Regions from separate parts of the Micromonospora sp. URMC 103 genome, predicted to be linked through region 3. Evidence: riboswitches for the same ligand, from Rfam matches in the RefSeq annotation. Region 3 holds a riboswitch; each other region holds the start of a gene.
The links. Region 3 has a riboswitch for cyclic di-AMP ahead of ACSNOA_RS02055 (NlpC/P60 family protein). Riboswitches for the same ligand answer to the same signal wherever they lie in the genome.

Region 1 (10,812 bases), on a different contig from region 3:
CTCCACGTCGTTGATGCTGGCCTCGCGACGCCGCATGAGCCCACGGTCGTCGAATTCCCACAGCTCGTTGCCGTAGCTGCGGTACCACCGGCCGCCGGCGTCGTGCCACTCGTACTGGAAGCGCACGGCGATACGGTTCTCCCGGAAGGCCCACAGGCTCTTCCGCAGCACGTAGTCGAGTTCGCGTTCCCACTTCGCGGTGAGGAACTCGACGATCGCCGGCCGGCCCGTGAAGAACCGGTGGCGGTCGCGCCAGGCGGAGTCCTCCGTGTAGGCGAGGCTCACCCGCTGCGGGTCACGGCTGTTCCAGGCGTCCTCGGCGGCCTGCACCTTCGCCGTCGCGCTGTCGAGGTCGAACGGCGGAAACGGCGGGCGGGCGTCGCTCATGGTGGGCCCCTTTCGTTCCACGGTCATCCGCTGCGCCACGCCACAGGCGTGACGAGCGCGGACGCATTCCCCGACACGGCGGGACGAAACGTGCCCACCGCCGCCCGACTCCTCCTCCTTCGGGAGGAGGCCCGCTCGTACCGGGGGCCGCCGGCCGGGACCTCGGGTGGGCGCGGGAGCGCGGCCGCTGCACGAGCGTGGGGGCATGACGTACGCACCGACATCACTGCGCCAAGCCGTCCGCTGGCATCGGCCGCTCATGTTCACCGCCGCCACCATGGCGGCGCTCGCGGTCGTCGCGCTCGTCGGACTGGTCGTGGACGACCGGACCCTCGTCGGCGCCCCGATCTGGCTCAAGCCGTTCAAGTTCGCCGTCTCGTTCTTCGTCTACGTCGTGACCCTGGCCTGGCTGGTCTCGCTGCTGCGGCGCGGCCGGCGGGTCGGCTGGTGGGCCGGCACGGTCGTCGCCGCGGCCGGGCTCCCGGAGGTGGGCCTGATCGTGGCACAGGCGGCCCGGGGGCGGCAGAGCCACTTCAACGTGGCGACCCCGCTGGACACCACCATCTTCCTGCTGATGGCCCTGCTGGTCGCCGTCCTCTACACCGCCACGCTGGTCGTCGCCGTCGTCGTGATGATGCAGCGGCTACCCGACCGGGCGATCGCCTGGACCCTGCGGCTGGGTCTGCTCATCGCGCTGGTCGGGATGGGACTCGGCTACCTCATGGTGATGCCGACGCCGGCGCAGGAGGCCGCCGACCCGGTCACGCTGGTGGGCGCACACAGCGTGGGGGTGCCCGACGGCGGTCCGGGACTGCCGTTGACCGGATGGAGCACGACGGGTGGCGACCTGCGGATCCCGCACTTCGTGGGGATGCACGCCCTGCAGGTGCTGCCGCTGTTCGCGATCGCGCTCGGCGCGCTGGCCGGTCGTCTCCGCCGCCTGCGCGACGGCCGGGTCCGGCTGCGGCTGGTCGTGGTGGCCGCGGCCGCGTACGCCGGTCTGGTCGCGCTCGTGACGTGGCAGGCGCTGCGCGGCCAGGCGCTGATCCACCCGGACGGCGCCACGCTCGCGGCGGCCGGGCTGCTCGCCGCGGCCACCGCCGCCGGCGCGGTGCTGGCGCTGCGCCGACCGGCGCCGGCACCGTCGCGGCAGGACGGTCGGCCCGAGGTGTACGCGTGAACCGCCCGCCGGGGCGGCCTTCCCGTGCTCCCGGAGCGCGTCCGGCCGGCCTACGCTGACATGGTGGTCACACGGTGGGTGGCGCGGCTCTTCGACGACAGGTACGCGTGGGTGCGGCTCACCCTGCTGGCCCTCAGCGGCATCGGTTACCTGCTGCTGCGTCCGCACCCCACAGACCCGTACGCCCCGGTCGACTGGGCCTTCGCCGGTCTCGCCCTCGCGCTCACCCCGTTCGGCGTCCGGTGGCCGCTGCTCACGGCGCTCGGGTCGGCGCTGGTGTTCGGCCTCGCCGGGTGGTGGGGCGAGGCCGAACCCGTCGTGCCCCAGGTCGGCGCGATCTGGGCGGTCCTCGAGCTGACGCTCCGGGTGCCCAGCCGCCAGGTGGCCGCCGGCGTGGCGGCGCTGCTGGCCGCGTACCTCCTCGACGCGCACGACGACCTGCCGGCCGGGCTGCCCACCTGGCTCTACGGCATCGCCGTCACGGTGGGGGTGCCGCTGCTGCTCGGGCTCAACATCCGCGCGAGCCGCCAACTCGCCCGGCAGGCCGAGCAGCGGGTGGCCGTCGAGGCGCGCGCGGCGCGCGGCAGCGAACGCGCCGCCATCGCACGTGAACTGCACGACCTGGTGGCCCACCACGTCGCCTCGATGGTGCTGCGGGTCGGTGTGGCCCGGCACGTCCTGGGCGACACCGACCCCCGCGTCCGCGAGGTCTTCGACGACCTGCACGCCAGCGGCAGCGCCGCGCTGGCCGACCTACGCCGGCTGGTGGCCGTGCTGCGCAACCCCGCCCTCGTGGGGGACGGCACGGGGTACGTGCCGATCGACCCGGGTGCCCTTCCCGGGGCGCTCGCCGAGGCGGTGGACCGCGCCGAGAAGACCGGCCTCACGGTGGACGCCACGATCGATCCGGAGGTGGCGACGCTGGATGCCGTCCGCGGGCTGGCCGTCCTGCGGCTCACCCAGGAGGGGCTGGCCAATGTGGCCCGGCACGCGGGCCCGGCCGCACGGGCCCGCGTATGCGTGCGGATGCGCGACGGCGCGGTGCACTGGGAGGTCAGCGACGACGGCGGCACCTCCCGCCGTGCGGCGCGGCCCGCCGACGCGGGCGTCGATGGTGCGAACGGGCACGGACTGACCGGCATGCGGGAGCGCGTCGAGCTGCTCGGCGGCACGCTCGTCGCCGGCCCGGACGGCTCGGGCTGGCGGTTGCGGACCGTCCTGCCGGCGGCGGTCCGATGATCCGCGTGCTGCTCGTCGACGACCAGCGGCTCGTCCGCGCCGGTTTGCGCATGCTCTGCGACTCCGCGCCCGACATGACGGTGGTCGGGGAGGCGGAGAACGGACAGCAGGCGATCCGGCTTGCTGAGCAGGCGGCGCCGGACGTGGTGCTCATGGACCTGCGGATGCCGCTCGTGGACGGGACGGCCGCGACCGCGCGGATACACGCTCACCGTCCCGCCGTCCGGGTCGTGGTGCTCACCACCTTCGACGACGACGACCATCTCTTCCCCGCGCTCGCCGCCGGGGCCTGCGGATTCCTGGTCAAGGACGCCTCCCCCGACGAGCTGCTGGCGGCGATCCGCACGGCGGCGGCCGGTGAGACCCCGTACAGCCCGGGGGTGCTGCGCCGCCTCGTCGACCAGGCGGTCCGGGCCCGGGTCGGCGAGGCGCCCGTCGCGTCCCTGCCGCGGACGCTGACGGCCCGGGAGCGGGACGTGCTGGCGCTGGTCGGCGCGGGGTTCTCCAACCGGGAGATCGCCGAGCGGCTGCACCTGGGGGTGACCACGGTCAAGACGCACGTCACGAGCCTGCTCGCCAAGACCGGCACGGGAAACCGCATCCGCCTGGCGCTGCTGGCCGCGCAGTCCGGCCTTGTCGTCGAGGAGTGACGTCGGGGCGGATACCCGACGTAGCTGATTGGCGACAGCCCGTATCGCTTCACCCGGACCGTCGGCGGTGACACGCTGCTTCCGTTGTGTCACTGTCGCGATGGGACGGTCGAGGGCATGAGCAGACGTTGGTTGGTCACGGGTTGTTCGAGCGGACTCGGTCGGGCCCTCGCGGCCCGCCTCGCCGCCGAGGGAGAACGGGTGGTGGCGACGGCCCGACGGCCGGAGGCCCTCACCGAGCTGGCGGCCCGCTATCCCGGCACGGTGGTGACCGCGGCGCTGGACGTGACGGACCCGGCCCAGTGTCGGGCCGCCGTCGAACGGGCCGTGGCCGCCTTCGGCGGCATCGACGTCCTCGTCAACAACGCCGCCTACGGCCAGTTCGGCACCTTCGAGGAGGTCACCGACGCGGACCTGGCCGCGCAGTTCGACACCAACGTCTTCGGGCCGTGGCGACTCACGCGCGCCGTGCTCCCGCTGTGGCGCGCCCAGCGCCACGGGCACGCGGTCTTCGTCAGCTCCGTCGCCGGCGTCGTCCCCTTTCCGGGGCTCGCCGCGTACACCGCGAGCAAGTTCGCGGTGGAGGGGGCGGCCGAGTCGCTCGCCGCCGAGGCGGCGCACCTCGGCGTGAAGGTGACCATCCTCCAGCCGGGCGGCTTCGCGACCGGTTACAGCGCCAACCTGGCCATGCCGGAGACCCGGATCGAGGACTACTCCCCGATCAGCGAGGGCATGCTCGGCGCGCTGCGAGGTATGAACGCCAACGCGGAGGTCAATCCTCCCGAGCTCTTCGCCGACGTGGTCTGGCGGCTCGGCGGGATGGAGTCCCCGCCGCTGCGCCTACCCGTGGGCCCCGACTCGGAGGCCTTCCTCGAGCCCGCGTACGACGCCCGGCGCAGCGAGTACGACCAGGTCGTGAAGGCCGGGCACCACACCCTCGCGTGACCGGGTCGGCGGCGTGAGACGGGCGTAACACGTGATCAGCCGGTGTTCCGGGCGAGCCCCGACGTACCGTGAGATCGTGCCGACGAAAGACGTGATCACCAGCGCCGACCTCGCCGAAATCCGCCGCTCGGCGCTCGGGGCGGCCAACCCGCTCGGCGTGGCCGCCGAGCTGGCCGACGCGGTGGAGCAGGGCCGGCTCGCGGAGCCGGGTGACGCCGGGGACGCGCTGACCCTGGCCGCGGAGATCGCCGAGGTCCGGACGCGGCTCGACGCCGCACTGCGGTACGCCGACCGCGCCGTGGCCGCGTACCCGTCCGGGGACGACCCCCGGGCCGGCTTCGCCCGCGCGCTGCGCGCCCGGATCCTGTTCCGCACGGGCGGCCGCGACGACGAGGCGATGGCGGACCTCACGGCGCTCCGGCCGCTGCTGGTCGAACAGCCCGACGCGCCCGCGTACGTGAGCGCGGCGCTGGACGCCGGCGGCCGGTCGGCGACCGCCGAGGAATGGCTGAGCGAGGCCGTCGACACGCTGCTCGGCCAGCGCGAAACGGCCGCCGGGGAGCCGGCGGAGGCGGTGTCCACCGCCGGTCACGAAGCGGTGGAGGTCGGCCCGCCCGAGGCCCCCGGTGTCCTGTTCTTCCTGCTCCAGCAGCGGCACCGGGTCCGGCGCGACCTGAACCTGCCGCACGACCGCACCGACGACCTCGCCGACCGGGTGGAGAGTCAGCTGCTGCGCCGGGCCCAGCAGCAGCAGACCGCCGAACCCGACCTGCTGTTCTTCCCGCAGGCCGAGTTCGACCGGCTGCTCGCCGACCAGGCGGGCCTCACCGAGGCGTACGGGCCGGACTGGGACGCGCACCGCGCCCGGCTGGAGAAGGAGCTGGTGCGCCTCGCGGGAACCGGCCCGGCCGGGCTGCACGTGCTCCGCGCGTCGGTGAACGGGCTGACCGGGTACGCCGGCCGCCAGGGCGGCGACCCCGCCGAGCCGCAGGTCCGGGCCGGGTACGTACGCGAGTTGGAGGCCCGACCCGACGCGCGGGTCGCCTGGCCTCCGGAGCGCAACGACGCGTGCTGGTGCGGCTCGGGCCTCAAGTACAAGAAGTGCTGCCTGCCGCGCTCCCGTAGCTGACGGCCGCCCGGGCCGGTCCGGGCGGCCGTCAGCGGCGGGCCGGCGCACGGCGCTCCCGGGCCGGCTCCAGCAGGCGGCGCAGGTGGGACACGTACGCCTGGAGGGAGGCGATCGCCCGGGGCGGCGCCTCGCCGCGCCACGCGTCGTGGATCATCCGGTCGACGGGCACGACCTCGCCGCGGGCCGACAGCAGCAGCGCGAGCACCGCACGTTGGCGGGGACCGCCCAGGTCGACGGCGGCACCCGTGTCGATCTCGACCTCGAGGGGACCGAGCCCCGCAGCAGCATGACGCGCACGATCGTATCGGTGGCACGCCCTGTCGGGACGCGTTCTCCCAGGTGGCGGTCGTCGACGTCACGGCGGCGCCGCGTCCGGTGGCGAGGACCGTCACGATGCGGCCCGGCCGGGCCGGCCCTGCGGGTAGGGTCACGGGGCCGGCGGCGACCCGACGCCGCCGGGCCGGGCGCCGACCCGGCGACGCGGCCCGGGGGCCGGGCCCCCGGTCGAGGAGAGGCAGACCGACGATGGCGATTCCCAGCCTGACGGCCGCCGACGGCACCGTCCTGCCAGCGATCGGGTTGGGCACGTACCGGCTCAAGGGGTCCGACGGGGTCGACGCGGTCACCCACGCGATCCGGGCCGGCTACCGGTTGCTCGACTCCGCCGTGAACTACGAGAACGAGGGCGCGGTGGGTCGGGCCGCCCGCGCCGAGGGCGGCGTGCGGGACGAACTGGTGGTCACCTCCAAGCTCCCGGGACGCCACCACCGGTACGCCGAGGCGCTCACCACGATCGAGGAGAGCGTCTACCGCACCGGGCTCGAACGGATCGACCTGTACCTGATCCACTGGCCGAACCCGAGGGTCGACCTGTACGTGGAGGCGTGGAAGGCGTTGATCGAGGCGCGGGAGCGTGGCCTCGTCCGGCACATCGGCCTGTCCAACTTCCTGCCCGAGCACGTGGACCGGCTGGTGTCCGAGACCGGTGTCGCACCGGTGGTCAACCAGATCGAGGTGCACCCGTACTTCCCGCAGCAGGAGGCCATCGACTACCACCGCGAGCACGGCATCCTCGTCCAGGGCTGGAGTCCCCTCGGCCGGGGCAACGACCTCCAGGAGAACCCGGTCGTCGCGGAGGTCGCGGCCGCGCACGGCGTCACCCCGGCGCAGGCGATCCTGGCCTGGCACGTGGCCCGCCAGGTGATCCCGCTGCCGAAGGCCGCGTCCCCGCAGCGGCAGCGGGAGAACCTCGACGTCTTCGACATCACGCTCACCGACGCCGAGGTCGATGCCATCACGGCGCTCGGCCGCCCCGACGGGCGCCTGGCGGATCAGGACCCGGCGGTGTACGAGGAGTTCTGAGCGTCCGTGCCGCGCCCTCTCAGGCGGGGCCGGGCGCGGGCTCCGCGCGGAACACGATCGTCACGCTGAACGTGGTGCCGTCGACCTGGTACGCGTAGCAGCCCGGGCCCGCCACCGTCGTGGTGCCCGGCAGGTCGCTGTCGGTGTGGGTCAGGAGCGCGTAGTGCCCGCCGTCGCGCGGCTCGCCCGTGTACGCGAACCGGGCGCTCGCGCTCCCCGGCCCGTCGATCCGCGCCGCACGCACGAGCACCGGCCCCTGGTAGCCCTCGGCGATCCACCGCACCTTCTTCTCGTACGTGCCGTCGCGCTGGCGGTCGGCGTCGCGCAGGCCCAGCACCGCGCCACCTCCGAAGTAGTCGGCCACGGGGTACACGGGCCCGGGGCCGAGCACCCGGACGGCCTGGTCCGGCCGGGACCAGGGACGCGCCTCACTGGTCGGGCAGGCGCCGCCGGCGCCCGCGTCGGGAAGCCGTAGCGGCGGGGCGGCGAACGCGGACGGCGATCCCGGAGCGGCCGCGGGAGGAACGTCGCGCGCCGAGCCGTCGCAGGCGGCCGACACCGGCAGGAGTGCGGCGACGGTGGCCGCCCGGAGCGCTTTCGTCACCGTTCCAGTGTCGACCATCGATGGATGCGCGCGCGACCCCGCTACGGACCGGGTACTGACTGCCTCCGCTGAACGACCCCGCGGGGCGGGCAACCTACACCGTCCTGTCACAGCGGTGCGGTGTGGTACGACTGCGGAAAGGTGGTCGGAACCGGTAGAAACGGGCGGGTCGATGACGAGTGGGGCAGCCGCGGAGCGCCCGCTCTCGTCCTGGCCGGGATCGCGGTGGCCGGCGCCGCGCACTCCCGCGGACGCCCACCGGAGCCGCCCGCGCCCCCGCGCTAGCCGGGACGTGTCGCGGACGACGCGGCCGAGGGTCCAGCGACGGCGCCGGGCACCCACCGGTGGTGGGTGCCCGGACGCACGCTGGTACGCCACCGGCGATCACCGGCGCGAGGTGGATCAGAGGCCGAGGCGCTGCCCCGGGAAGATGAGGCCCGGGTCGTCGCCGACCACGCGCCTGTTGCGCTCGTACAGGGCGTGCCAGCCGCCGGAGACGTCCTGCGCCTCGGCGATCCGCGACAGGGTGTCGCCCGCCTTGACCACGTAGGTGTCGCCGCTGGCCGGTACCGTGGTGCGCCGCTCGGTCCGGGTGGTGGACTTCTCCGTGCGAGCCGTCGACCTGCTGCCGCCGGACGAGCGCTCGCTCCCGCCCGTGGACTTCGACGAGGAGCCGGTCGACTTCGACGAGGAGCCGGTGGACTTCGACGAGGTCGAGCCACCCTTCTTGCCGCAGGTCGGCCAGGCGCCGATGCCCTGGCCGTCGAGCACCTTCTCGGCGATGGCGATCTGCTCGCCGCGGCTCGCGAGGTCGGCGCGGGCGGCGTACCTGGTGCCGCCGTAGCCCTTCCAGGTGCTCTGGGAGAACTGGAGGCCACCGTAGTAGCCGTTGCCGGTGTTGATGTGCCAGTTGCCACCGGACTCGCACTGGGCGATGGCGTCCCAGTTGACCGCGGCCTGGGCGGGCGCCGCCGCGCCGAACACGGCGACGGCGCCGGTTACCGCACCGGCGGCGAGGGTGCCGACGGCGACGCGACGGGTGCTGACGGCACGGTGGCGGGCGTTGTACGAAGATGTCATGGATGTCCTCCACGCCGGCGAGGTGAGCTGTCGGGTTCGGGCTGAGGTGCCCGGCCGCCCTGGGCGGCTTCACCCCGAGGTGCCGCAGCGCGGAATCGCTGGGCGCCGGAGAACGGTGGGTCCCCCGCTCCTGCCTGGGTGACGAGTGCCGGCGACCGGCGGCAGGATTTGGCGTTACCGGTCGCGGTGTCCGCGTTGGCGGACCTGACCGACGTTAGGCACCGTTCGGGGGGATCGCCCACTTCGTGTGAAGTTGTTCACCGGCTCACGCGGGGCGCCCCGGTGTCGAGTTGCGACCGTGGCGGAAGCGTGCGATACGGCGCGCGCGACGGACCGATGTGGACGAAGCGGAGCACACTCGGGCGAGCCTTCTCGCCTGGGCCGGGGCCCCTGTTTCCCCAGCTCGGCGTCCCGACCGACGTGGTCGGCATCGGCCTGGACGGGCTGGATCCGCCCCTGTCGAGCTGCCCCGGTTCTGGGGCGGCACGGACGTCCGTCGGGGCGGCCATTCGGAAGCTTGATCGACTTCCTGTCTCTGAAGCCTGATCGACTCCATATCGCCGATGTGGCGGGGTCCGGGTGAGCGGGATGCCGCCAGCTCGGCGATCTGGTGCGGATCATGTCGACCGGTCGGGGCTCATCGTCCGCAGGGTCACCGTGGGGCACCGGCCGCCGGCACGGCCGCACCCGTGCGCGGCGCGGGGGCGCTCTGGCACCCATCGCCCTCGTGGCGCCGGGCTGGACGGCGGCACCGTCACCCCGCGGCGCCGGACTGGGCGTTCGGCATCGCCACCCGCGCCGCCGGGCTGGACGGCGGGCACCGTCAGCTCCCGCGGCGACCCGGGCGGTCCGACATCGAAATCGGACCGCGGAGGGCGGTCGCGGGAGCGCGGATGACGGCGCCCGCGCTGTGGTGACGACCGTGACACCCGGCCGCACAGCAGGTGAGCCGGGTCGCCCCGTCGGCAAGAATCCAGGACGGGAACTCTCCGACGGCCGATGTCGCCCGGTGGCCGGGGGTTTACCCGGGGGGCACAGCGGTGAAGGTAGGGCGGCACAGGAACCGAGGGGGGAGAACCATGTCCGAAACAGACCGTACCGAGGGCGTCACAGATCGTCCCGAGGGGGTGGCCGACCCGCTGCTGTGGAAGCTCGCGGTGGGAGTGGCCGACGCGCACGAGCCCGACGGCGAGGGGGGCTGCCGGAACCTGCTCTGCGCGGGCGAGCCCTGGCCGTGCACGGCGTGGAACAACGCGCAGCGGGCCCTGCGCGCGGCACAGGGCGAGAGCGCCGATACGCCTCCGGCGCCGGCCGAGCAGTCGACCGGCTGGTCCGGTGCCCCGGTGGTGCCGGCGGCCCGACGCGCCACCGCGCAGCCGGCGCAGCGTGGAACGGGAGCGACCGCGTCCGCGGCGTGACCGCCCGGTAGGACGACACGAGGCCGGGCCGGGCTGCGGACCGATCGGCGACGCCGGAGCTGAGCGGCGCTGACGACCCGTGGCCCGGCCGGGGCGCGCCACGGCAGGCGGAATTCGGCGTGCGCTCACCGGCACGGCCCTCTCCGGCCGGACCGCACGCGGTCCACCCGACGACTACCGTGGACGCCGTCCGGCGCCCCGGTCGGGGGGCGCCCCAGCGGTGTCCGGAGGAACCAGATGATCTTCATTACCGCCAAGTTCCGGGTGCTGCCCGAGCACGCCGACCGGTGGCCGGAGATCGCCGCCGAGTTCACCCGGGCCACCCGGGACGAGCCGGGCTGCCTGTGGTTCGACTGGTCTCGCAGCATCGACGACCCGACGGAGTACGTGCTGGTCGAGGCGTTCCGCGACGGGGACGCCGGCGCGGCGCACGTGCAGTCCGCGCACTTCACCACCGCCCAGCGCACCCTTCCGCAGTACCTGGCCGAGACGCCCCGCATCGTCAACGTGACGGTCCCGCAGGACGACTGGTCGGAGCTGGGCGAGATGGCCGTGCCCGACCGGGGGTAGCCGCCGGGATTGTCCCGAAGCCGTCCCGCGCCCCGCTGCGGGGAGGAAGAATGACCCGGGGATGAGGTGCGTGCGACGGGGGTCCAGCGTGCTCGGAACCGGCCTCCTGGCGTGGGTGCGGCACCGTGACCCGGGGTACGTGGTCCTGCGGCGCGCCGTACGGCTGACCCTCGTCGCCTCGGCCGTCTTCTACGGCGGTCGCTACGGCGTCGGCGACGCGACCCTGGCCACGTACGGGCTCTTCGGCG
Region 2 (10,812 bases), on a different contig from region 3:
GCACACCCACACCGCCTACGGGCTCACACCGCGCATCGCCCGGCTCATCCGGCTCGCCGAGACCACGGGCGCCGGGGTCCTGGCCCGCTGCGGGTCGTGGCGGCCGCCCCGGGCGCTGCTGCGAGCGCTGCGGCCGAGCATCCGCTGGCTCCTCTTCGGCGATCACTGCGACCCGACCGACATCCGCCTCGTCACCTCGGCGGTGGCCCGCGCCTCGCTCCGCTCGATCGGCGGCTTCCGGGCCTCCTTCGGCGCGCAGCACCGGCTGGAGACCCTGGCGGAGCTGGCCGACCTGCCGGCCGCCGCGCTCGTCGGCGACCGGGACCGACTCACCCCGCCGCCGTGCGCCGAGTCGATCGCCGCCGCGCTGCCGGCCACCGACCTGACCGTCTGCCCCGGTGCGGGGCACATGCTCATGATGGAGCGGCCCGACGAGGTGAACGCCGCCCTGCTCGCGGTGCTCGGTCAGGTGCGGGGCCGGCCCCTGCCGCCCGGGCGGGTCGCGCCCGCGGCCGGGGCCTGACGACGCGCTCCGTCGCACCTCGGAGGCGGTGCGGCCGGCCGGGGCCGTACCCTCGTGCGGTTGGCCCGGCGCGCGGCCCGCGGCGTACCGCGGTGCCCGCCGCCGACGGGACTCAGGAGCGCGCGTGACCGACCAGACCACCCTGGCGCAGGAGATCGCCGTCGAGCAGCGGCATCTCGACCGGGTGTACGCCCGACTCGCCGAGCTGCGGCGGTCGGCGGTCCGCGCGGAGAAGGAGGGCTACCGGCTGGCCCGGGTCGGCAACTTCGGGGCGCTGGTCGAGCGGGACGCCATGGTCTTCCACGCGGCGCAGCGGCGGCACCTCCTCGACGCCGAACACGAGGGGCTGGTTTTCGGCCGGCTCGACCTGCGCGACCGTCAGGTGCTGCACGTGGGGCGGCTCGGCATCCGGGACGAGGACGCGACGACGCTGGTGGTGGACTGGCGCGCCCCGGCCGCCGCCGCGTTCTACCAGGCCACGCCCGCGCAGCCGCTCGGCGTGGTGCGCCGCCGGATGATCCAGTCCAGCGGCGAGCGGGTCACCCGGATCGAGGACGACCTGCTCGACCCGGGCGCCGCCCCACCGGACATGGCGGTGGTCGGGGACGGCGCGCTGCTCGCCACGCTCTCCCGGGCGACCGGCCGGGGCATGCGCGACATCGTGGCCACGATCCAGCGGGAGCAGGACGAGGCCATCCGCTCCCCCGGCTCGGGGGTGACGATCGTCTCCGGCGGCCCCGGCACCGGCAAGACGGCCGTGGCGCTGCACCGCGCCGCGTACCTGCTCTACTCCGACCGCAGCCGCTACGCCGGCGGCGGCATCCTCGTGGTCGGCCCGTCCTCGGTCTTCGTCGAGTACATCGCCTCGGTGCTGCCCTCCCTCGGCGAGGACACGGCCACCCTGCACTCGCTCGGCACGCTCTTTCCGGGGATGAGCGCCACCCGCACCGACCCGCCCGAGGTGGCCGCCGTGAAGGGGTCGCTGCGCATGCGCCGGGTGCTGGAACGGGCGGCACGCGACGCGGTGCCGGACGGCCCGACGGAGTTGCGGCTGCTCTACCGGGGCGAGTTGCTGCGGCTGGACCGGCGGGAGCTGGACGCGATCCGGGATCGGGCGCTGCCGCGCGGTGCCCGCCGCAACGAGGCGCGCCGGGCCGGCTTCGACGGCGTCCTCGCGGCGCTCTGGGCGCAGGCCCGCCGGCTGGGCATCGGCCGCCTGCCGGAGCAGCGCGTCTTCGAGGACGAGATCGTCGACCGGCCCGAGTTCCGGGAGTTCCTCAAGGCCTGGTGGCCGCGGCTGCACCCGCGGCACGTGCTGGGCTGGCTGGCCCGTCCGGAGCGGCTGCGCCGGTACGCCGGGGGCCTGCTTCCCGGCGCCGAGATCCGGCTGTTGGAGGCCGCGTACCGGACGTTGGACACGGACGGGCTCACCATCGCCGACATCGCGCTGCTGGACGAGCTGGACGCGCTGCTGGGCAAGCCGGTGCAGCCGGCCCGGCCGAAGCGGGACCCGTTCCAGCTCGCGGGCGGCGTCCGTGAGCTGAGCACGTCCTCCGACCGGCAGCGCGCCGCCCGCGAGGCGGCCCGCGAGCGCCCGGCGGACTACCGGGAGTACGCGCACGTCGTGGTCGACGAGTCGCAGGACGTCTCGCCGATGCAGTGGCGGATGATCGGGCGGCGCGGACGGCTGGCGTCCTGGACGGTGGTGGGCGATCCGGCGCAGACGGCGTGGACCGGCGACCCGGCGGAGCTGACCCGGGCCCGGGACCAGGCGCTGGGCCGCCGGCGCCGGCACCACTTCACCCTCACCACGAACTACCGCAACTCGGCCGAGATCTTCGCCGTGGCGGCGGCCGAGATCCGCCGGATCGACCCGGACCTGCCGCTGCCCACCGCCGTCCGCACGACCGGGGTCGACCCCGTGGAGCTCACGGTGCCCGCCGCGGAGCTGGAGACGACCACCGTGACGGCCGTGACGGCGCTGCTCGGCGAGGTGGAGGGGACGGTCGGGGTGATCACTCCGGCTCCGCGGCGGGGCGAGGTGGCCGGTTGGCTCGGCGCCCTCGGCGCGCCCCGGCTCCAGGTGGTGACCAGCCTGGAGGCGAAGGGTATGGAGTACGACGGGGTGGTGCTGATCGCACCAGGCGAGATCCGCGCCGACGCGGGTTCCGGGGTACGGACGTTGTACGTGGCGCTCTCCCGGGCCACGCAGCGGCTCACCACGATCGAGCCGACCGGCTGACGGAGCGCCCGCCCGCGAGTGGGCGGGATTCCGACCCGACAGTTGCACACATAGCTATGTGAGCATATATTTGACCGGTCCGGAGCGGCGGCGGAAGGGTGAGTCGGTGGGCGCAGGTCATGACCACGGGGGGTCGGTGGCGAACGCCGCCGAGCACCACCGTGGCCGCCTCTGGGCCGCGTTCGGCCTGCTCGCCGGGCTCATGGTGGTCGAGGCGGTGGCCGCGTTCCGCACCGGCTCGCTGGCCCTGCTCTCCGACGCCGGGCACATGTTCACCGACGTGCTCGGCATCGGCATGGCCCTCGCAGCGATCACCGCCAGCCGGCGGGCCAGCCAGGATCCGCAACGCACCTTCGGCCTCTACCGCCTCGAGGTGCTCGCCGCGCTCGGCAACGCGGTGCTGCTCTCCGGCGTCGCCGTCTACGTCGTGGTCGAGGCGGTCGGCCGGTTCGGCGACCCGCCGGAGGTGCTGGCCGGCCCCATGCTCGCCGTCGCCGTCCTCGGCCTGCTCGCCAACGTGGGCGCGTTCGCGCTGCTGCGCTCGGGCGCGCGGGAGAGCATCAACGTGCAGGGGGCGTACGTCGAGGTGCTGGGCGACCTGCTCGGCTCGCTCGGCGTGATCGGCGCGGCGGCGCTCATCGCGGTGACCGACTGGTGGTGGGCGGACCCGGTGGTCGCCGTCGCCATCGGCGTGTTCATCCTCCCCCGGACGTGGCGGCTCGGGCGGGCCGCGGTGCGGATCCTGGTGCAGGCCGCGCCGGAGCACCTCCAGGTGACCGCGGTGCACGATCGGCTGGCCGCGGTGCCCGGCGTGGCCGGCGTCCACGACCTGCACGTCTGGACGCTCACCTCGGGCATGGAGGTGGCCTCCGCCCACCTCACGATGGCGCCTGACGCCGAGGTCGGCGCGGTGCTCGCCGCCGCGCGGAGCGCCCTGCACGAGGACTTCCACATCGAGCACGCCACGCTGCAGATCGAGCCCGGGGCCGCCCCGGGGGCCTGCGGCCCGGTCGAGTGGTAGCCGTTGACGGCTTTCCGACCGGACGACCGAACGTCCACGTCACCACATGGGCACACACAGTCACAACTGCTGCGTCCGCCCCACCTGTCCCGGTAGGCTCTGTCCCGGCCTCCGCCAGGCGGCACCCACCGGTGCCGGCGGCGGTCGTCGCCTAATCGCCCGGAAGGGCGAGCCGGGGAACCACGTTCGTGGGGTGCATCCGCGTCAGCGGTAGGGATCTTCCGTCCCGAACCCGTCAGCTAACCCGGTCGGCGGCTGACGGAAGGACATGTGCATGCCAGCAGTGGCACCCGTACGACGACACGCCGCCCGGATGGCGGCCCTCATCGCCGCGACGCTCGCCCTCTGCGTCGCGATCACCCCGAGCGCCGCGGCGGCCGCTCTCCCGGCCGCCCTACCCGCGGCGGCCCCCGGCCAGGACCCGGAGGGCGGCACCCCCAGCCTGCGCGCCCAACTCGAGGCGGCCAGCAAGGGCTGGCTGGACGCGAAGAGCGCCCTCGCCCGCTCGGTGGCGCGGCAGAAGCAGCTCACCACCCAGCTCAAGACCACCGAGGCCGAGCTGGCCGAGCGCAGCGGCAAGGTCGGCGAGATCGCCGAGGTGGCCTACCGCACGGGCCGGCTCAGCACCGTGTCGGCGCTGCTCAACAGCAACACGCCGGACGGCTTCCTCGACCGCGCCGCGGAACTCGAGGTGGTCGCCGCCAAGGAGGACCGGGCGCTACGGGATCTGCGGGACACCCGCGACGAGGTCAACAGCACCCGGGCCGCGCTCGACCGGGAGATCACCGAGCAGCGCCGGCAGGTCGCTGTGATGGCCAAGCGCAAGGAGCAGGCCGAGCGCGCCCTCGAGGTCGCCAACGCCTCCGCGGCCGCAGCCTCCGGCGGCTCCAACCGGGGCACCTCCACGGCGAACGCCGCACCGGCGCCGCGCAACTCCGACGGCTCGTGGCCGTCCGAGTCGTGCAGCGTCAACGACCCCACACCGGCGGACGGGTGCATCACCCCCCGCATGCTGCACGCGCTCAACCAGGCCAAGGCCGCCGGGTTCACCCGGTACGTCTCCTGCCACCGCAACGGCGGCTCCGGCGAGCATCCCAAGGGCCGCGCCTGCGACTTCGCGGCGCAGAAGAACGGGTTCGGCGGCGACGCCACCGGCGGGGACAAGACGTACGGCAACAACCTGGCCGCGTACTTCATCCGCAACTCCGACCGGCTCGCCGTGCTCTACGTGATCTGGTACCGGCAGATCTGGCTGCCCAGCAGCGGGTGGAAGTCGTACAGCGGTGCGGGCGGCGACCCGTCCAGCGACCACACCAACCACGTGCACCTCTCGGTGTACTGACCTCGCTTCCCGGGTGGTCCGCCGTGTGGCGGGCCACCCGCGTACGCGCCCCCGCCCCCTCCGGTACGTCACGGGACGTAGGAGCGGTGTCGTCCGCCGCCGGACGATCCGGGGCGCGCCGGCCGGCAGCATCGGGGCATGACCCGGACCAGACCCACCACCCGCAAGGCGTTGCTCACCCTGCACCTGGTCACCTCCCTCGGGTGGCTCGGCACCGACCTGGTGCTGCTCACGCTCAGCATCGCCGTGCTGCGCGGTGCCGATCCCGCCGTGGTCTACCCCGTCGCGGCGCTCGTCGGCACGACGCTGTTCGCGCCGCTCAGCGTGCTCACGTGGGTGGTCGGTGTGGCGAGCGCGCTGCTCACGCCGTGGGGGCTGCTCCGCCACCGCTGGGTGCTGGTCAAGCTGGTCATCACGACGGTGATGGTCCTGCTCGTGCTGTTCCTCCTCACGCCGAACCTGCGCGCCGCGGGAGATCTCGGCGCCGCCCTGCCGCCCGAGGACCGGGCCGACCTCGTGATCGCGCCCGCCGTGTCGACCAGCCTGATGGTCGTCGCGACCGTGCTGTCCACCTACAAGCCGTGGGGACGGCTGCGCCGGGCCACGCCGGGCGGTACACGCCGGACACCCGCATCCGCCGGACGCGGCGCGGCCTGAAACGGCGCCCGGGCGTCCCGTGCGCCGGCCGGGTCACTCCGGCGGGGTCGGGTCGTCCGGGTCGTGATCGAGCACGGCAGCGAGCCGCGTGGCGAGCGCGAGGTGCGCGGCCCGGGCCTGCCGGAAGGCGTACGGGAACAGCGGCGCCGGCGCGGCCAGGGTGATCTCGACGTCGACCCGGACCAGGCCGCCCGGCTCGGCGCGCAGCCGGGTGTGGTTGCGTACGGTCGTGGCCGGCCACTGCCGGGCCACCGTGACGATCTCCTCCGGCGTGCTGATCAACACGTCGGCCCGATAGGTCGTGCGCAGCCGCACCGGGCCGGCCGGGAGCCGGTCGCTGATGGCGTAGCTGGCGTGCGCCCCGGGCCGCGTCGGAAGCCGGCGGACCCGGACGATGAACGGGTGCAGCTCGCCCTGCCGGCTCAGGTCGCCGAGCAGCGCGGCGGCGTCGGCTGGCGTGCAGCGCGCCTGGACGGTGTACGTGAAGGAATCGCGCCTGAGCACACCGTCTCCTGCCGCCGTCGGTCGCCCGATCGTCGCGTACGCGGGCCGCGCTCGCAATGCCCCCGACATTCACCGATGTTTTCGTTACCTGCCGCGCGACCGTCACCTGGCCGGGCACACTGGCGCGATGACGCGGCGACGAACGAGCGGAACGACAGGCGGGTACGGCGGATGAGCGGGCACGTGATGGTCTTCGCCCCCACACCGCTGCTCACGGTGACGGTGGACCAGCCCACCGGACAGCCGGAGATCCACCTGCACCCCGGCGGCCAGGGCGTGTGGCAGGCCCGGATGATCATTTCCCTCGGCGGCGAGGTGGTGCTCTGCACGGCTCTCGGTGGCGAGATCGGTCAGGTGCTCGAGCCGCTGCTGGTGAGCGAGGGGGTGGACCTCAAGGTGGTGGTCCGCGACTCCGGCGGCAGCGGCGGGTACGTCCACGACCGGCGCGAGGGCTCCCGGCAGGAGATCGTCGACGTGCCCGGCCAGCCCCTGAGCCGGCACGAGCTCGACGAGCTGTACAACCTCGCTCTCGGTGAGGGGCTGCGCGCACCCGTCAGCGTCCTCAGCGGACCGAACGACCCCGCGCTCGTCCCACCCGACCTCTACCGGCGCTTCGCGGCCGACCTCGGCGCCAACGGCGGCCGGGTGGTCGTCGACCTCTCCGGTGAGCACCTCACCGCCGTACTCGACGGCGGGGTGTTCTTCCTCAAGGTCAGCCACGAGGAGCTGATCCGCGACGGTCGCGCTGCCGGCGAGGACGAGGACCAGCTCTCCCGGGCCATGTACGACCTCCACGCCGCGGGCGCCGAGAGCGTGGTGGTGAGCCGGGCCGACCGGCCGGCGCTGGCGCTGGTCGACGGCGAGGTGTTCGAGGTCGAGATGCCCCGCCTCCAGGCGGCCGACCCGCGGGGGGCGGGCGACTCGATGACGGCGGGGGTCGCCGCCGTGGTGGCCGCCGGCGGCGACCTGCGGACCGCGATCCGGACCGGTGCGGCGGCGGGGGCGCTGAACGTCACCCGGCACGGTCTCGGCACCGGACGCTCGGACTCGATCGCCGGTCTCGTCGACCGGGTGCGGCTGGTTCCCGCCGACGCGCGGCCGCAGGAACGCACCACCCCGGACGAGCTGGCTGGCCGGGCGGCCGAGCGATGACCGTGCGCGTGCTGGTGACCAACGACGACGGGATCGGCGCGCCCGGCATCCAGGCGCTGGCCCGCGCGGCGGTCGACCGGGGGCTGGACGTGGTCGTGGCGGCCCCGCTCGAGGAGGCGAGCGGCATGAGCGCGGCCATGACGGCGGTCGAGCGGGAGGGGCACGTCGTGGTCCGCGACCACCCGCTGCCCGACCTGCCGGGCGTGCCCGCGTACGGCGTCGGCGGCTCGCCCGGCTTCATCACGCTCATCGCGGTGCACGGCGCGTTCGGGCCGCCCCCGTCCGTGGTGCTCTCCGGCGTGAACCGGGGCGCGAACGCCGGCCGCGCCGTCCTGCACTCCGGCACCGTGGGCGCCGCCTTCACAGGCGCCGCGAACGGCTGCCGCGCCATGGCGGTCTCGCTCGACGTGCTGACCGCGGGCGAGGCCACCGCGGCCAGCGGAGGCGCCGCCGTGGCCGCCGCCGGGCGCGTACGCGACTCGGAGCGGCACTGGTCGACGGCCGCCCGGGTCGCCCTGGACCTGCTGCCCCGGCTCACCGCGGCCCCACCCGAGAGCGTGCTCAACGTCAACGCGCCCGACCTGCCGCACGGACGGCTGCGCGGGGTGCGCCGGGGCACGCTGGCCACCTTCGGGCAGGTGCAGATGACGGTGGCCGAGACCGGGCACGGCTACGTCCGCACCTCGTTGCAGGAGCCGGGCCAGGCCGCGCAGGCCGGCACCGACGTGGCGCTGCTCGCCCAGGGGTACGCCTCGGTCACGGCCATCCGGGCCGTCACGGAGGCGGACGACGTGGACCTGTCCGGTCTGGACGGCGAGTGAGCGGGCAGCCGGCCGGCTCGTCTCGTGGCCCTCAGGCGCCCGGCAGCACCTCGGGCGTCGGGGCGCCCGCGTAGTAGGGCTCGGGCGCGCCGAACAGCCCGAGCAGGCCCGTGACCCAGAGCTGCCGGTGCACGAAGCGGCTCGGCTCGGTGACCACCAGCTTGACGCCGCTCACCTCGGCGGTCTGGAAGCCGGCGACCATGGCGCTGATGCCGACGGAGTCGATGAAGGTGACCAGGCGCATGTTGAGCTCGATTCGCTCCGGACGCCCCTTGGCCAGCACCTCGGCGATCGCCTCGCGTACCTCGTACGCGGTGTCGACGTCGATCTCGCCCCGCGGGACGATCTCCACGACACCACCGGACAGAACCGACTTCACGATCGACAGGCTCACGCGAGCACCTCCACCCACCCGTCCCCCGGGCGCCTCATCAGTACGCGGGCCGCGACCGAGAGTATTCCTCTCACGGCCTTGGTCGCCACCCCTGAGGGATGAGCATTTCGCGGACCAGGACACGTCTTGTCGCCCTTGTCCGGACTTTCCTGTTCGTCTGTTCGTTCAACGATTCGCCACGACGACGCGTCGACCGACCCACGATAACCGGTGGCCCCCACAGGGGCCGAAACGGCACGTCCCGCACGCCCCGCACCGGGGCACGTCATTGCGTGAGCTGCCTAGCATCGGCCGGGAGCCCACCGTGACGGAGAGGACGATCGATGATCAAGAGACTTGCCAGCCTGGCCGGCGTGGCCGCCCTGCTCGCCCTCGTACTGGCCTGCGGCTTCGGCGGCGGGGACGACGACGATGACGACGACGACTTCGCCCGCGGCGCCACGGTGGTCGTCCTGCGCTGAGGCGCCGCTCGGGCCGGCGGGTTCTCGCCGGCCCGGGCTCGTGGGGTTTGCGTCGTCGGGGGGCGGGGCACCGGGTAGGCCAACCGTGACAAGCCGGGACGGACGGCCGAACAGGCACCGGCCGTCCCGTCCGGCCCCCCGAGGAGGTACCCCGATGTTCGGAAGCACCCTGCTCGACCGCCGCAGCAGACCCGAGCGGATCGCGGACCAGGCGTGGCAGCACCTGGTTTCCGCCGTCAACTCCGCCGGGGACAGCGTCCGCGACACCGCTCGCTCCGCCCGCCGGGGCGGCTACCGGCTCGGCGACGAGGCGAGCGACCTCGTCGGGTCCGCCGCCGACGAGGCGCGCCGCCGGGCGACCCTCGCCTTCGACGCGCTCGCCGGCCGCCGGCCGGCACTGCCCTGGACGCTGCTGGTCGCCGCGGCTCTGGTCGGTGCGGCCGTCGGCTGGGCCGCCGGCACCGCCGCCCGGGCAGCCGGCAGCCGCGACGACCCGGCCGTCGACGACATCGAGTTCGTCGACGTGGACCGCCCCAACTCCCCCGTCAACCTGGACTGAACCCCCGCGCCGCGCCGGGCGCCCGCCCCGGCCGCCCGGTCGATCATGAAGTTATTGCCATCCGCACCGGCGTGTCGGGGCAATAACTTCATGATCAACCCGCCCGGCCCCGCCCCGCCCGGCGGGGGTGGGGGTGGAGTCAGAAGGCGTTGATCTGGGCGGGGGCGCGTTCGGCGCGCGTCAGGGCGCGCAGCACGGCGGGTTGGCCGTGCCGGCGTACGGCGAGCCGGGCGAGCAGGGACAGCACCGGTTCGATCACCTCGGGAGCCAGCTCCGGGGTGGGCACGTCGACGCTGACCGCCAGGTCGTCGGAGTGCACGGCGAGTTCCATGAGCCGGGTGGTCAGGAAGTCGTCCAGCGTGAGCGACCACGGCCCGCGGGCCAGGTGGACCACCCGCTCCGCGGGCTCGATGGTAAACGCGCCGGCGAGCCGGTCCACCGCCTCCGCGGTCCGGGCCGTGAGGGCGGCGGGCCCCTCCTCGGCGATCCTCTCCCCCACCCGGCGGATGCCCACGTTGACCTCGGCGTCCACGTCCGCGCCGAGCCAGGTGCCCCGCGCGTAGTGGTCGAGCAGCCCGATCGGGTCACCGGGCGGGACGGGCTCGGCCAGCATCGTCTCCACCTGGAAGACCTGCGAGGCGAGGTGCCCCGCGAGACCGGCGACGCCGAACTCGGCGAGCGCGCTCGGGCTGCCCCAGCGCTGCGCCACCGCCGGATCGCCCAGCAGCCGCACGGCCGAACGCGCGGCGTGCAGATAGGCCGTTCTGATCGGACCCATGTCGTACCTCCTCGGGGTGGGACCACGGCGAGCCTAGGAGCCGCCGGCCCCGCGTGCGGTACCGGCCCGGGCCGCCGGAACGCGGTCCTCACCCCACGCGGGTGAGGGTGGCTCACCCGGGGCGGCGGCAGCATCGCCTGAAGGCGGCCTCCGTGCCGGAAGCCGCGCGCCACGGGAGGGGGGACAGATGGCCACCGAGACGGTGACGCGTACCGACCAGGACATCCAGTCCGACGTCCTCGACGAGCTGACCTGGGAGCCACGGGTACGACCGCACGAGATCGGCGTGACCGTGTCCGAGGGTGTGGTCACGCTGAGCGGCCGGGTCGACAGCTACGCCAAGAAGTGGGCCGCCGAG
Region 3 (6,560 bases):
CCCCATCGTCACGCACCGGGACGGTCCGCTCGTCCGGGTGGCCTGCGCCGGGTCGCCCACCGCCTGCTCACCCTGGTCGCCGCCGCGGCCGTCGGTGCCGGCATGCTCGCCGCGCCGGCGCACGCCGCGCCCTCGGTCGAGGAGATCGAGGCGCAGATCGACAAGCAGTGGGAGCAGCTGGAACCCACGATCGAGCAGTACAACAAGGTGCGGGCGCAGCTGAAGGTCAACCGCAAGAAGTCCGACGACCTGCGGAAGAAGATCGAGCCGTTGGCTCTGCAGAGCGAGCTGGCGATGAGCCGGGTCGGCGACCTCGCCTCCCGCTACTACATCGAGGGCCCTTCGCAGGAGATCGGCGCGCTGCTGGTCAGCGCCAAGCCGGACACCCTCACCGAGCAGCTCACCATCCTCGACCGCCTGGCGAAGCAGGAGCACAAGGAGGTCGAGGGTGTGCTCAAGGTCCGGGCCAAGTACGACGGTGAGAAGCAGCGGCTCGACGCGCTGATCGCGACGCAGACCAAGCAGCAGAACGACCTGGCGGCGAAGAAGAAGAAGATCGACGCCGAGATCAAGCGGCTGGAGAAGCTGCTGCCGGTGACCACGGTCAAGACGGAAGGGTGCCCGACCATCAGCGGTGTGGTCAGCGCGGCGGCCCGCACCGCCATCCGGACCGCCTGCGGCAAGATCGGGAAGCCGTACGTCTGGGGTGCCACCGGTCCGAACTCGTTCGACTGCTCCGGTCTCACCCAGTACGCCTACAAGGCCGCGGGCATCTCCCTCACCCACTTCACGGGTGCGCAGTGGAACGAGGGCAAGTCCATCCCCCGCTCCGAGGCGCGCCCCGGTGACCTGGTCTTCTTCTTCAGCGACCTGCACCATGTCGGCCTCTACCTCGGCAACGACAAGATGGTGCACGCGCCACGGGCCGGCAAACCGGTCCAGGTGGCGAGCATCAACTACATGCCGGTCGCCGGCTTCCGCCGGCCCAGCTGATCCCACCGCGTACGACGAGGGCCCCCGGTCGACCGACCGGGGGCCCTCGCGTTTCCGGCTGCGGCTACCGGGGCGCCCCGATCGGGGACGGCAGCACCAGCACGTCGTCGAGGTTCACGTACATGATCCGGTGACCGAACTGCACCTGCACGTACTTCAGGTCGCCCCGAATGACGGTCCAGTCGCCGGGTGACGAGCCGTCGAAGGTGCTGGCCTGGTAGTACTCGCTGGGCAGGATGCCGCCCACCGCGTACCGCTGGCCGGCCGCGAACGTGTACTGCAACGGCGAGATCGTCTGGTACGGCACGCCGGCCGGGTACGCGTCCTGCTCCGGGTACGCCCGACCGTAGACCGGGATCGTCGCGCGGCCCGGCTTCGGCGTGACCACGAGACCGGTGGCCCACTTCGCGGTGGGGGCGGAGGCCGGGTTGTGGAACCACGCCTTCTGGCCGAGGTACCAGATCGCCGTCCAGTCGCCGCGCACCTCGGCGACCGCGTACGTCTGCCCGGCCGAGGCGCGGGCGCCGTGGTCGGAGATGTACATGGTGTCGGGCGAGCCGTCGGGGCGGAGGCCGCGGTCGTTGACCAGCGGCGCGTCCTCGCTGGGCGCGCTGTGCAGGATCACGGCCGAGGAGCCGCGCAGGGGGCAGGGCTCGGCCGGCGGCACCGGGTCGGGCAGGTCCGGCGGCTGCTGGTTGCAGCCGTAGAACGCCGGCCGGTTGGCGGCGAAGTCCGGGTCGATGGTGACGAGACCGGTCCGCTTCGTGCCGGTGGTCCGGAACGGGGCCTTGAGCAGGTCGAAGTAGTGCGACCAGTCCCAGTACGGGCCCGTGTCCCAGTGCATGCCCTCGACGTTGGCCGCGATCGTGCCGGGAACGTTGTCGTGGCCGATGATGTGCTGCCGGTCCAGCGGGATGTTCAACTTGTGCGCCAGGTACCCGACGAGCTTGGCCGAGGACCGGTACATCGCCTCGGTGTACCAGGTGCCGAGGCCCGCGAAGCCCTCGTGCTCGATGCCGACCGACTTCGTGTTGACGTACCAGTTGCCGGCCTGCCAGCCGACGTCCTTGGTCTTGATGTGCTGGGCCACGTGGCCGTCGGCCGACCGCAGCGTGTAGTGCCAGCCCAGGTAGTCGGCCTGCTTCACGAGGTCGACGCTGCGGTCGTAGTACTCCTCGGTGTCGTGGATGACGATGTACTCGATCTTCTGCTGGGCCGGCCGGTTGGCGAGGTCGTGGTTGCCGTAGTCGCCGGCGCCGGGGCCGTACTTCTCGTACGGGGCCGGAACCCACTCGCAGCCGAGCCCGACGGGGCACTCCAGCCCGTCCGGCCGCTCCGTCCGGCGCAGCCCGAGGCGGTGCAGCGCGTCCTGCTTCGGGGTGACCGCGCGGGCCGCGAGGGTGACCTGCTGGCCGTCGTCGGTCTGCCGGCTGGCGCCGGCCCGGATCTGGGCGTACACCTCGTCGGCGAAAGCCGCCGCGGTGTCCTCGGCGTCCGCGCCCGAGTAGCGGGCCACCGCGCCGTACCAGGCGCCGGGGTCGGTGCCGGCGCCGACCGGGCCGCCCAGTTCCTTCTGGTACGCGGCCAGCAGCGCGGCGCCACCGCGGATGTTGGCGGCCGGGTCGCTGCGCAGCACGTCGGGGGAGGCGCCGGTGAGCGTGGCGGCGGCCTGGAGCGTTCGGAGCGCCGCGTTCGGCAGGGCGCTCGCCCTCGACGCGGCCGGTGCGGCCAGGGTCAGCGGCCGGGACTCGTCACCGCGAGGGTCCTCGCCGGCGTCGACGTGCCCGCTGCCGGGCAGGCTCGCGACGTGGGCGGCGTCGGTGAGGTGCAGCGGACCGTAGCCGCCGCTCGTGCTGGGTGTGCCGGCGTGGGTGTCCCACCTGGACTCCAGGTAGGAGACGCCGAGCAGGACGCTCTCCGGCACGCCGTACTCGGCGGCCGCGCCGGCGTACTGCTGCTGGCGGTCCCCGGTCGCTGCGCCGGGACCGGCGGTGAGCGGCGCGGCGCCGGCGGGACCGCCGGTGAGCGGCACGGCCACCGCGGCGGCCACCGCGGCGGCGAGCAGGGCTCGCCTGCTCCTCGACATGGCTGATCGATGCATGGATACCCCCGGATCGGACGGGTGAGGATGTGGTCACCTTCGCCCCGCCGCCCCCGCGCGGTCAATACCTTTCCATCTCTCGGCATGTTTGGAAGAAAACCTTCGGTAGGCGTCCGCTCCGCTCTTCGGTACGGAGTGTCACGGCCCGACGGGTTGCGGATGGATAACGGCCCTCTCTACTCTGGTCAATCGTCGGCCGGCAGCAGGTCCGCCCAACCCGGGCGGTAACGGTCCGACACCGCCGAGTCGCTCACGAGCGAGCCGGGGACCCAGGTTTCCGGGGTGAATCCGCAGTCACTGCGGTAGGGCGAACCCTTCCCGCCCGAACCCGTCAGCTAACCCGGTAGGCGGTAGGGAAGAAGGAGTACGGAGCCCGGTGGCCCACCATGCCCCGCGGCCTCCGTCCGGACGGCCGGCTCCCGCCGGCCCGACGACGGTTGCGCCGCGTTCACGCTGGTCCCGTTTCACCACCGCCCTCGCCGCCCTGATCGGCGTCGCCGTCGTCCTGACCGGCGGCGCCACCGCGGCACACGCCGACCCGTCGGTCGCCGAGATCGAGCGCCAGATCGACGAGGACTGGAACAAGCTCGAACCCGTCATCGAGAAGCACAACGCCACGCGTCAGGACCTGGCCGCCAAGCGCCGGGAGGCCGACGCGCTGGCCGCCCGGATCAAGCCGCTGCAGCGGCGGGTCGACGAGGCCATGGACAAGGTCAGCGCGCTGGCCGTCCGGGCGTACAAGGGTGAGACGGTCTCCACCGTCAACGCCGTGCTCGGCAGCCGGACCCCCGGCGAGGTGGTCGGCCAGCTCGAGATGCTCGACCGGTTCGCCCACAACCAGCAGCAGGACGTCCAGCAGGTGGTCGAGCTGCGGGACGAGCTGGCCCGGCAGAAGGCCCCGCTGGACGAGATGGTCTCGCGGCTCGCCGTCACCGAGGCGCAGCTGGCGGCCAAGAAGAAGCAGATCAACGCCGAGATCGACCGGCTCCAGAAGCTGCGGATCAAGGTGTACGGCAACGGCGGCGGCGGGCCACTGCGCCCGGCGCCCTGCCCGGCCACCTACCCGGGTGGGGCCGCCGGTGTGGCGGTCAAGTTCGCCTGCGCCCAGATCGGCAAGCCGTACGTCTGGGGCGCCGAGGGCCCCAACTCGTACGACTGCTCGGGGCTCATGCTCGCCGCCTGGAAGAAGGCCGGGGTGTCCCTGCCGCACAACGCGGCGCAGCAGAGCCGGGTGACCAAGGACGTGAGCCGCGGCGAGCTGCGACCGGGCGACCTCGTCTTCTACTACAGCGACATCCACCACGTCGGCATGTACGTGGGTGGCGGCTGGGTGGTGCACGCCTCGCAGGCGGGCCAGCCGGTCAAGATGAAGAAGGTCGACGACGGGCCGATCCACAGCTACGGCCGGCCGGGCTGACCGACGTACGCGAAAGAGGGCCCGCTCCGACTTCGGAGCGGGCCCTCTTTCGTGGTGGTCAGCGGGTTGGCCAGGTGCGCCAGTTCTGCCAGGACCGGCTCGGGGTCGGGCCGCGCTGCCCCTGGTAGCGCGAGCCGTAGACGGCCGACCCGTACGGGTGCTCGGCCGGCGACGAGAGTCGGAAGATGCAGAGCTGGCCGATCTTCATCCCCGGCCAGAGCGTGATCGGCAGGTTGGCCACGTTCGACAGCTCCAGCGTCACGTGGCCGGAGAAGCCGGGGTCGATGAAGCCGGCCGTCGAGTGGGTGAGCAGCCCGAGCCGCCCCAGGCTGGACTTCCCCTCCAGCCGACCGGCGAGCTGGTCGCCCAGCGAGATCACCTCGAGCGTGGAGGCCAGCACGAACTCGCCCGGGTGCAGCACGAACGGCTCGCCGTCGGGCACCTCGACCACGGAGGTCAGGTCGTCCTGCTGCACGGCCGGATCGATGTGCGTGTAGAGGTGGTTGTTGAACACCCGGAAGAGGCGGTCGAGACGGACGTCGATGCTCGACGGTTGCACCAGGGTGGGCTCGAACGGCTCCAGCCCGAGCGTGCCGGCCTTGATCTCGGAGACCAGGTCGCGGTCGGAGAGCAGCATCGCACCACCATAGCGAGGCTCCTGCGTGACCTGCGCGTCGCCGTCGCCTCTCGTACATTTGTTCGATAGAATGCCGGCATGGCTTCCTGGTCCGAATTCGCCGCTGACGAGCCCCGGCTCGCCGACGGGATCCGCGTTCTCATGCAGCAGTACGGCCCGGGCTTCGGCTACCTGGCCACGGTCCGCGCCGACGGTGGCCCCCGGGTGCACCCGGTCTCGCCGGTGATCACCGACGAGGGGCTCTTCTGCTTCATCATCGACTCGCCCAAGCGGCGTGACCTGGAACGGGACGGGCGCTACGCGCTGCACTCCTTCCCGCCGGAGGAGAGCGACGACGAGGCGTACGTGGCCGGCCACGCCCGCCCGGTCACCGACCAGGCGCGGGTGGCCCGGTTGGCGGCGTGCGCCGGGGCCGCGCCGCAGGTCGACTGGCGGTTGTTCGAGTTCACGGTCGACGTGGCCATGCTGGCCCGGCGCGACTCGGGCAGCGCCGGCGGGCCCGGCGAGGAGCGGGGCCGCCCCGCCGTGCAGGTCTGGCTCGACCCGCGTGCCGCCGATCCGACGCCGGTCGTCCCGCGGTCCCGGCCGGCCCGCCGCGGTCGCCGCGACGCGCACCGCTCGGCCGCCTGAAAGACGCTCCTGGGGAGGAGAGACACCGGTGCCGGCCCCCTCGCCACGGGGCCGGCACCGGTGGTACGTGTGGGCGCTACGCGGCCCGATAGGCGTTCCACGCGGTCAGCATGCGGCTCGCCTGCCCCGGCGTGAACTGGTACATGCACGAGTCGTAGCTGTAGTCCATGAAGTTCGTGATCGGGTCCAGGCCGGCGGCCGCGCAGGTGTCCCGTCCGGTCGGGCACTCGTACGCCGGAGTCGCCTCGGCCGGGGTGTCCCCGACACCGTCGCCCGAGTTCGAGCAACCGCCCTGGAAGGTGTGGTAAAGGTTCAGCCAGTGGCCGACCTCGTGGGTGGCGGTGTCGCCCTGGTTGTAGTTGGCCTCGCTGCCGCCCGGCAGCGACTCGTTGAGCACCACCACGCCGTCCATGCTGTTCAGCCGTCGCTCTGGGAAGGTCGCCCAGCCGAGCAGGCCCGGGGTCACGTCACCCAGGTAGAGGTTCAGGGTGTTCTTGCCGCCCTCGCGGAGCGTCGACTTCATGGTGCGCTCGGCCGAGGAACCCTCGATGATCGGGTACCAGGCCGGGTTCGTCACTCGGTTGATCTTCGTGAGCTGGAAGGCGAAGGCCGTGGCCGCGCCACCGGTCCCGCCGCTGTAGGCCTGATTCAGCACCGAGATCTGGTTGGTGATCATCGAGTCCGGGATGTTGCCCCCGGCTCGCGTGCTGTTCTCCTGGACCACGTGCACGACCACCGGGATGGTGACGCTGGCCAGCGGGGCGACGGCGTCCGCACGGCGG

Region 1: another riboswitch for cyclic di-AMP. It lies ahead of ACSNOA_RS14460 (transglycosylase family protein); the one in region 3 lies ahead of ACSNOA_RS02055 (NlpC/P60 family protein).
Region 2: another riboswitch for cyclic di-AMP. It lies ahead of ACSNOA_RS25285 (coiled-coil domain-containing protein); the one in region 3 lies ahead of ACSNOA_RS02055 (NlpC/P60 family protein).

The regions. Positions count from the first base shown of each region.
Region 1 is NZ_JBPQTR010000005.1:257,028-267,839, reverse strand. Features, by position in the region: gene ACSNOA_RS14505 (DUF1348 family protein) at 1-387, opposite strand, end outside; gene ACSNOA_RS14500 (hypothetical protein) at 593-1,567, shown strand; gene ACSNOA_RS14495 (sensor histidine kinase) at 1,631-2,806, shown strand; gene ACSNOA_RS14490 (response regulator transcription factor) at 2,803-3,456, shown strand; gene ACSNOA_RS14485 (SDR family oxidoreductase) at 3,574-4,401, shown strand; gene ACSNOA_RS14480 (SEC-C metal-binding domain-containing protein) at 4,478-5,530, shown strand; gene ACSNOA_RS14475 (AfsR/SARP family transcriptional regulator) at 5,559-5,759, opposite strand; gene ACSNOA_RS14470 (aldo/keto reductase) at 6,056-6,892, shown strand; gene ACSNOA_RS14465 (hypothetical protein) at 6,912-7,496, opposite strand; gene ACSNOA_RS14460 (transglycosylase family protein) at 7,899-8,576, opposite strand; cyclic di-AMP (ydaO/yuaA leader) riboswitch at 8,575-8,760, opposite strand; gene ACSNOA_RS14455 (hypothetical protein) at 9,656-9,994, shown strand; gene ACSNOA_RS14450 (putative quinol monooxygenase) at 10,232-10,564, shown strand; gene ACSNOA_RS14445 (FUSC family protein) at 10,635-10,812, shown strand, end outside.
Region 2 is NZ_JBPQTR010000005.1:2,611,156-2,621,967, forward strand. Features, by position in the region: gene ACSNOA_RS25270 (alpha/beta fold hydrolase) at 1-523, shown strand, start outside; gene ACSNOA_RS25275 (HelD family protein) at 648-2,765, shown strand; gene ACSNOA_RS25280 (cation diffusion facilitator family transporter) at 2,872-3,786, shown strand; cyclic di-AMP (ydaO/yuaA leader) riboswitch at 3,925-4,056, shown strand; gene ACSNOA_RS25285 (coiled-coil domain-containing protein) at 4,061-5,128, shown strand; gene ACSNOA_RS25290 (hypothetical protein) at 5,267-5,785, shown strand; gene ACSNOA_RS25295 (SRPBCC family protein) at 5,819-6,289, opposite strand; gene ACSNOA_RS25300 (PfkB family carbohydrate kinase) at 6,461-7,441, shown strand; gene surE (5'/3'-nucleotidase SurE) at 7,438-8,262, shown strand; gene ACSNOA_RS25310 (STAS domain-containing protein) at 8,294-8,656, opposite strand; gene ACSNOA_RS25315 (hypothetical protein) at 8,980-9,117, shown strand; gene ACSNOA_RS25320 (hypothetical protein) at 9,272-9,676, shown strand; gene ACSNOA_RS25325 (maleylpyruvate isomerase N-terminal domain-containing protein) at 9,816-10,454, opposite strand; gene ACSNOA_RS25330 (BON domain-containing protein) at 10,642-10,812, shown strand, end outside.
Region 3 is NZ_JBPQTR010000003.1:349,236-355,795, reverse strand. Features, by position in the region: gene ACSNOA_RS02065 (NlpC/P60 family protein) at 1-993, shown strand, start outside; gene ACSNOA_RS02060 (N-acetylmuramoyl-L-alanine amidase) at 1,058-3,079, opposite strand; cyclic di-AMP (ydaO/yuaA leader) riboswitch at 3,324-3,458, shown strand; gene ACSNOA_RS02055 (NlpC/P60 family protein) at 3,471-4,511, shown strand; gene dcd (dCTP deaminase) at 4,570-5,148, opposite strand; gene ACSNOA_RS02045 (pyridoxamine 5'-phosphate oxidase family protein) at 5,227-5,778, shown strand; gene ACSNOA_RS02040 (zinc metalloprotease) at 5,855-6,560, opposite strand, start outside.